Linked DNA regions of Roseateles amylovorans. The protein of the gene in region 2 interacts with the protein of the main gene of each other region in a pairwise test. Links are inferred from orthologs where the notes say so. Each region holds a gene or a part of one and is shown on either strand. Other genes may lie near its edges. The genes, in order: secD and pheT.

Evidence for each region.
Region 1: the proteins of pheT (region 2) and secD interact in binary tests that used the Escherichia coli proteins (3 or more experiments, as listed by UniProt). The link is inferred for Roseateles amylovorans from one-to-one orthologs.

What each region holds. Positions count from the first base shown.
Region 1 is NZ_CP104562.2:744,691-747,895, reverse strand. The notes cover bases 160-3,050. They hold secD (protein translocase subunit SecD), read right to left. Parts: upstream 2,614-3,050; coding sequence 706-2,613; downstream 160-705. Other genes in these bases: yajC (preprotein translocase subunit YajC), read right to left, coding at 2,746-3,050; secF (protein translocase subunit SecF), read right to left, coding at 160-667. Also shown: more of secF, read right to left, coding at 1-159; more of yajC, read right to left, coding at 3,051-3,069. UniProt on the Escherichia coli protein: Part of the Sec protein translocase complex. Interacts with the SecYEG preprotein conducting channel. SecDF uses the proton motive force (PMF) to complete protein translocation after the ATP-dependent function of SecA.
Region 2 is NZ_CP104562.2:4,689,803-4,693,214, forward strand. Bases 186-3,283 are described here. They hold pheT (phenylalanine--tRNA ligase subunit beta), read right to left. Parts: upstream 2,895-3,283; coding sequence 477-2,894; downstream 186-476. Other genes in these bases: N4261_RS19465 (integration host factor subunit alpha), read right to left, coding at 186-444; N4261_RS19475 (phenylalanine--tRNA ligase subunit alpha), read right to left, coding at 2,946-3,283. In the rest of the region: N4261_RS19460 (MerR family transcriptional regulator), read right to left, coding at 1-38; more of N4261_RS19465, read right to left, coding at 79-185; more of N4261_RS19475, read right to left, coding at 3,284-3,412.

The DNA.
Region 1 (3,205 bases), 3.9 Mb from region 2 along the record:
CCAGGATCGCCGCCAGCACCGCCAGCGAGAACTCCCACTGGAAGTAGGCGAAGAAGCCCAGGATGATCACCACGTCATGCAAGTTGGCGATGATGCCGGCCACGGCGAACTTCCACTCGAAGCGGAACGCCAAGTACAGCATGATGCCGATGACGGTGAAGCCCAGCGCCATGGCCGCGTCATGCGCCAGCTCGGCGCCGACCGACGGACCCACCACCTCGCTGCGGGCCAGCGTCAGCGGTTCCTGCTGATTGACCGCGCAGGCCTTCTTGCTGATGGTCTCGCCCTGCGGCGAGATCTCCTGATGCTGCACGACCTGGCCGCTCTCAGCCTTGCAGAGCTCGCCGAACACGCGGTCGACCATCTCGTCCTGCTTGATCTCGGGACGGATCGGCAGGCGGATCATGACGTCGCGCGAGGTGCCGAAGTTGGTCACCTGCACCTCGCCGAAGCCCATGTGCTCGACCACCTGACGGGTCTTGTTGATGTCCGCCGCCTGGGCGTACTGGACTTCGATCACCGTCCCGCCGGTGAATTCGATCGAGAAGTGCAGGCCGCGCGTGAGCAGGAAGAACACGGCGGCGGCGAAGGTCAGGAAGGACACGACGTTGAAAATCAACGCGTGCTTCATGAACGGGATGTCCCGTTTGATTCGGAAGAATTCCATGGCGTTGTGCGCTCTCTTCTAGGGCTCTGGGGACACCCTCAGGGGGTTTCGGCGGTGGGAGCGATGTCGCTCTCGCCCGCAGGCTTCCAGACGGTGCCGATCGACACCGACTTCAGCCGCTTGCGACGGCCATACCAGAGGTTGACCAGGGCCCGCGAGAACATCACCGACGAGATCATCGAGGTGACGATGCCCAGGCAATGCACCACCGCGAAGCCCTTGATCGGGCCCGAACCGAAGGCCAGCAGCGCGATGCCGGCGATCAGGGTGGTGACGTTGGAGTCGAAGATGGTGGCCCAGGCGCGGTCATAGCCGACGTGGATCGCCTGCTGCGGCGCCAGCCCGGCACGCAGTTCCTCGCGGATGCGCTCGTTGATCAGCACGTTGGAGTCGATCGCCATGCCCAGCACCAGCGCAATGGCGGCAATGCCCGGCAGGCTGAGCGTGGCCTGCATCATCGACAGCACGGCCAGCAGCAGCAGCAGGTTGAATGCCAGCGCCACGGCCGAGAACATGCCGAAGATCATGTAGTACAGGCACATGAAGATCGCCACGGCCACGAAGCCCCAGGTGACCGACGCGATGCCCTTGTCGATGTTCTCCTTGCCCAGCGACGGGCCGATGGTGCGCTCTTCGATGATTTCCATCGGCGCGGCCAGCGAGCCGGCGCGCAGCAGCAGCGCGGTGTCGCTGGCCTGCTGGGGCGTCATGCTGCCGGTGATCGAGAAACGGTTGCCGAGTTCGCTCTGGATGGTCGGCGCGGTCACAACCTCGCCCTTGCCCTTCTCGAACAGGATGATGGCCATGCGCTTCTTGATGTTCTCGCGCGAGACCTCCTTCATGATCCGGGCGCCCTTGGCGTCCATGGTCAGGGTCACGGAGGGGTTTTGGTTCTCGTCGAAGCTGGGCTGGGCATCGTTGAGGTTGTCGCCGGTGACGATCACCTGGCGCTTGACGATGATGGGATAGCCCGGTTCGCCCGCACGGGCGTGGCTGCTGTCGATGAAGCGCTCGGTGCCGAAGGGCAGCGGGCCGCCGCCGAGGGCGGCCTGGGCCTCGGCGCTGTCGTCCACCAGGCGCATTTCCAGCGTGGCGGTACGGCCGATGATGTCCTTGGCCTTGGCGGTGTCCTGCACGCCGGGCAGCTGCACCACGACACGGTCGCGGCCTTGCTGCAGGATCACCGGCTCGGCCACGCCAAGCTCGTTGACCCGGTTGTGCAGGGTGGTGATGTTCTGCTTGATCGCGGCGTCCTGCACGGCAATCACGGCGGCCGGCGTGAGGGTGCCGGACAGGCGCAGCTCGGTGCCGGCGCCCAGCGAGGTCCAGGCGACTTCAGGGAACTGGCCGCGCAGCACGTCCAGGGCCTGGCCGCGGGTGGGCTCGTCCCGGAAATTGATGACGACGTTGTCGCCATCGCGGGCGATGCCGGCGTGGCGGATGTTGCGGTCACGCAGCAGGGCTCGGATGTCGCTCGAGAGCGATTCGGCCTTCTTGGTCAGCGCCGCCTTCATGTTCACCTGCATCAGGAAGTGCACGCCGCCGCGCAGGTCCAGGCCCAGGTACATGGGGTAAGCGCCCAGACTGGTCAGCCACTGGGGGGAACGCGACACCAGGTTCAGCGCCACGATGTAGGGCGGCGACTCCGTCTCCGTGCCGTTGAGTGCGCGCGCGATGGTGTCGCGGGCCTTCATCTGGCTGTCGGTGTCGTTGAATCGGGCACGCACCGACGTGCCTTCCAGGTGCACGAAGTCGGCATTCACCTTGGCCTCGGCCAAGGCCTGCTCGACGCGCTGGCGCACGGCATCGTCCACCTTCACGGTGGCCTTGGCGCTGGAGACCTGCACCGCCGGCGCTTCGCCGAACAGATTGGGCAAGGTGTAGATCAAGCCGACCAGCAGCGCCACCAGCAGGAGCGCGTACTTCCACAGCGGATAACGGTTCATGAGGACATCCTCTGCAAACCAGACGTGACGCACGGGCGCCACTCAAAGCGGACCCGGCCGGTGCGAGGCACGGGCCGGGTCGTCAGGGACGCCGCGCTCGAGAACGAGGCTGCGGCGTCTGGATTGTTCTGCTTACTTGCCGACGGTGCCCTTGGGCAGCACCTGCAGCACGGCGGAACGCTGAACCTGGATCTCGACGCCGGTGGCGACCTCGACGCTCAGGTAGACCTCACCCATCTTGGTGACCTTGCCCAGCAGGCCGCCGGTGGTGATGACCTCGTCGCCCTTGGCCAGCGCCTCGACCATCGCGCGGTGTTCCTTCTGGCGCTTCATCTGCGGGCGGATCATGACGAAATACAGCACCACGAACATGAGCACCAGCGGCAGCATGCCCAGGAAGCCACCGGTCGGATCGGATGCACCCGCAGTCTGGGCGTAAGCGTTGGAAATAAACACGTCGATATCCCTCTGGAAATGAGCGTCCGGGCCGCAGCCCCGAATGGACGGGCCTGCCGGGCGGACGAAAGAACCGGTGATTGTATGCGTCCGCTTCGGACGACCCGGTCGCTCCCGGGCGCGGATTTAACTGGGG
Region 2 (3,412 bases):
TAACGCTTGGCAGGAATGGCGGGAAGCGCGATGTCCATTGGAATCAGGTGCTCCGGCGGCTGGGAGGGAGGTCAGACTCTACTCGAAGTCTCCGGCCGCCGGCGTGTTGCCTTGGACCGCTTCTTTCAATTTGTGACTGGCGTGAAACGTCACCACATTACGCGCCGCAATGGGGATCGCCTCCCCGGTGCGCGGATTGCGCCCGGGCCGCGGTGCCTTGCGCCGGATGTTGAAGTTGCCGAAGCCCGACAGCTTCACCTCGCGACCGCTGGACAGGCTGTCGTGAATGATGTCGAAGAAGGCTTCGACCATGTCCTTGGACTCGCGCTTGTTCAGACCGAGCTTGTCGAACAGCAGTTCGGCCAGCTCGGCCTTGGTCAGCGTCGGCGTTTCCAAGCTGCCGAGCAGCACCCGGGCCTGCGCATTCAATTCGTCGTCGCTCATTGGCTTCCCTCTCTCCCTCCTCGGGCTCGCGCTCAGCCGCGCAGCCGCGCGCCGAGCTGTTCGCCCAGTTGCGCCACCACCTTGGCCACCGCCTGCTCGATGCGCTCATCGGTCAGGGTGTTCTCGTCGTCCAGCAGTTCCAGCCGGACGGCCAGGCTGCGCTCGCCCGCCTTCAGTTCACCCGACGGTTGGGCCGGCTTGAAGACGTCGAACAAACGCGCGGAGCGTACCAGGGCTTCGCCGCTGGCTTCGATGGCTTGCATCAAAGCAGCGTGCGTGACCTGCTCGCCGACGATCACCGCCAGATCCCGCTGCACCGCCTGTAGCCGCGGCACGCCCTTGCCCTGCGGCAGGGTGCGGGCCAGCACCGCATCGAGCGACAGCTCGAACAGCACCGGGGCGCTGGGCAGTTCATAGCCCTGACGCCATTTCGGATGCAGCTCGCCGATCACGCCGATGGCGTCGCCGTCCAGCAGCACACGGGCGCTGCGGCCCGGATGCAGCGCAGGATGCTCGGCCGGCTCGAAGCTCAGCACGCGGGGCGCGAACAGCGCTTCCAGATCGCCCTTCACATCGAAGAAGTCGACCGGGCGGTCTTTCTGTCCCCATTGCTGCTGATCGGCCGGGCCCCAGGCCAGGCCGGCCAGTCGCATCGGCTGGGCGATGCCGGCGATGGTGGTGTCGCTTTCGACGACGGAAGCATCCCGCAGGAACACACGCCCGATCTCGAAGACGCGAACGCGCGGCGCCTTGCGCGACAGGTTGTTGCGCAGCACCTGCACCAGCGAGCCCAGCAGGCTGGTGCGCATCACCGCCAGGGGCGCGGCGATCGGATTCAGCAGTTGGATCGGCGCAGCATTGCCGGCCAATTCCTGCTCCCAACGCGCTTCGACAAAGCTGAAGTTGATCGTCTCGAAATAGTCTCGCGCGGCCATGGCATGGCGCAAGGCGTGCACCGCGCGGCGCGACTCCGAGCGCACCTTGCCGACCACCGGCGCCAACGGCGGCGTGGACGGCAGCTTGGGATAGCCCAGCACGCGGATGATTTCCTCGATGAGGTCTTCCTCAATCTGGATGTCAAAGCGGAACGTGGGCGGGACCACCGTCAGCACGCCCGGCGCGGTGACGCTGAATTCCAGGCCCAGGCGCTGGAACACGCCTTCACACTCCGCCTGGGTCAGCGGCATGCCGATGATCTTCGCGGCGCGCTCGACACGCAGCGCCACCGGCTTGCGCTCGGGCAGTGCGACGGTCTGGTCGTCCATCGGGCCGGCATCTCCGCCGCAGATCTCCTGGATCAGTTGGGTGATGCGCTCGATGTGGTCCACCGTGCCGGCCGGATCCACGCCCCGCTCGAAACGATGTCCCGCATCGGTGGAGAAATTGAAGCGGCGCGAACGCCCCATCACCGCCTTGGGCCACCAGAACGCGGCCTCGACATAGACGTTGCGGGTCGCGTCGGACACTGCCGTCGCGTCCCCGCCCATGATGCCGGCCAGAGACTCGACCTGCTCGCGGTCGGCGATCACGCCCACCTGCGCATCCAGCTCGATGGTGTTGCCGTTCAACAGCTTCAACTGCTCGCCGGCCTTGCCCCAGCGCACGACCAATTCGCCGTGGATCTTGTCCAGGTCGAAGATGTGGGACGGACGACCCAGCTCGAACATCACATAGTTGGAAATGTCGACCAGCGGCGAGACCGAACGCTGGCCGCAACGCGCCAGGCGATCCACCATCCACGCCGGCGTCTTCGCCTGCGTGTTGACGTTGCGCACGATGCGACCGGAGAAGCGACCGCACAGGTCCGGCGCCTCGATGCGCACCGGCAGCTTGTCCTGATGGGCGACGGAAGAGGGTCGGATGTCGGGCGCGATCAGCGGGGCGCCGGTCAGGGCGGAGACCTCGCGAGCGATGCCGTAGACGCTCAAGGCATGCGCCAGGTTGGGCGTCAGCTTCAGCGTGAACAGCGTGTCGTCAAGCTTCAGGTGGTCGCGGATGTTCTGGCCGATCGGCACATCCAGCGCCAGTTCCAGCAGACCACCATGGTCCTCTGCCAGCTTCAGCTCGCGGGCCGAGCACAGCATGCCGAAGCTGTCGACGCCGCGCAGCTTGCCCTTGCCGATCTTGAACGGTTTGCCGTCATCGCCCGGGGGCAGTTCGGCGCCGATGGTGGCCAGCGGCACGCGGATGCCCACGCGGGCATTCGGCGCGCCGCAGACGATCTGCAACAGCTCCGGTCCGCCGGCATTGACCTTGCACACGCGCAGTCGGTCGGCATCCGGATGCTGGACGGCTTCGACGATCTCGGCGACGACGATGCCGTGGAAGGGCGGCGCCACCGGACGCAGCTCTTCGACTTCCAGACCGGACATCGTCAGCAGCTCGGCCAGCTCTTGGGTGTTCAGCGCGGGATTGCAGAAGGCCCGCAGCCAGGACTCAGGGAATTGCATGTCTATCTCTCTTGCGCTCTAGGCGACTCAAACGACTGTGGGGTGCGAGGCTTACTTGAACTGCGACAGGAATCGCAGGTCGCCGTCGAAGAACAGCCGCAGGTCGTTGACGCCGTAGCGGAGCATGGCCAGCCGGTCGATGCCGGAACCAAACGCGAAACCGATGTAGCGCTCCGGATCCAGGCCCATGTTGCGGATCACTTGCGGATGCACCTGACCGGAACCGGACACTTCCAGCCAGCGGCCCTTCAGCGGTCCGGTGCCGAACATCATGTCGATCTCGGCGCTGGGCTCGGTGAACGGGAAGTAGCTGGGGCGGAAGCGGATCTCCATGTCCGTCGTCTCGAAGAACTGCTGCATGAAGTTCACGTAGACGGACTTGAGGTCCTTGAAGCTGATGTTCTCGCCCACCCACAGGCCTTCGACCTGGTGGAACATCGGCGAGTGGGTGGCATCGCTGTCGACCCGGTAGGTGCGTCCGGGGGCGATCACCCGGATCTCGGGCATGGGTTGCCCGG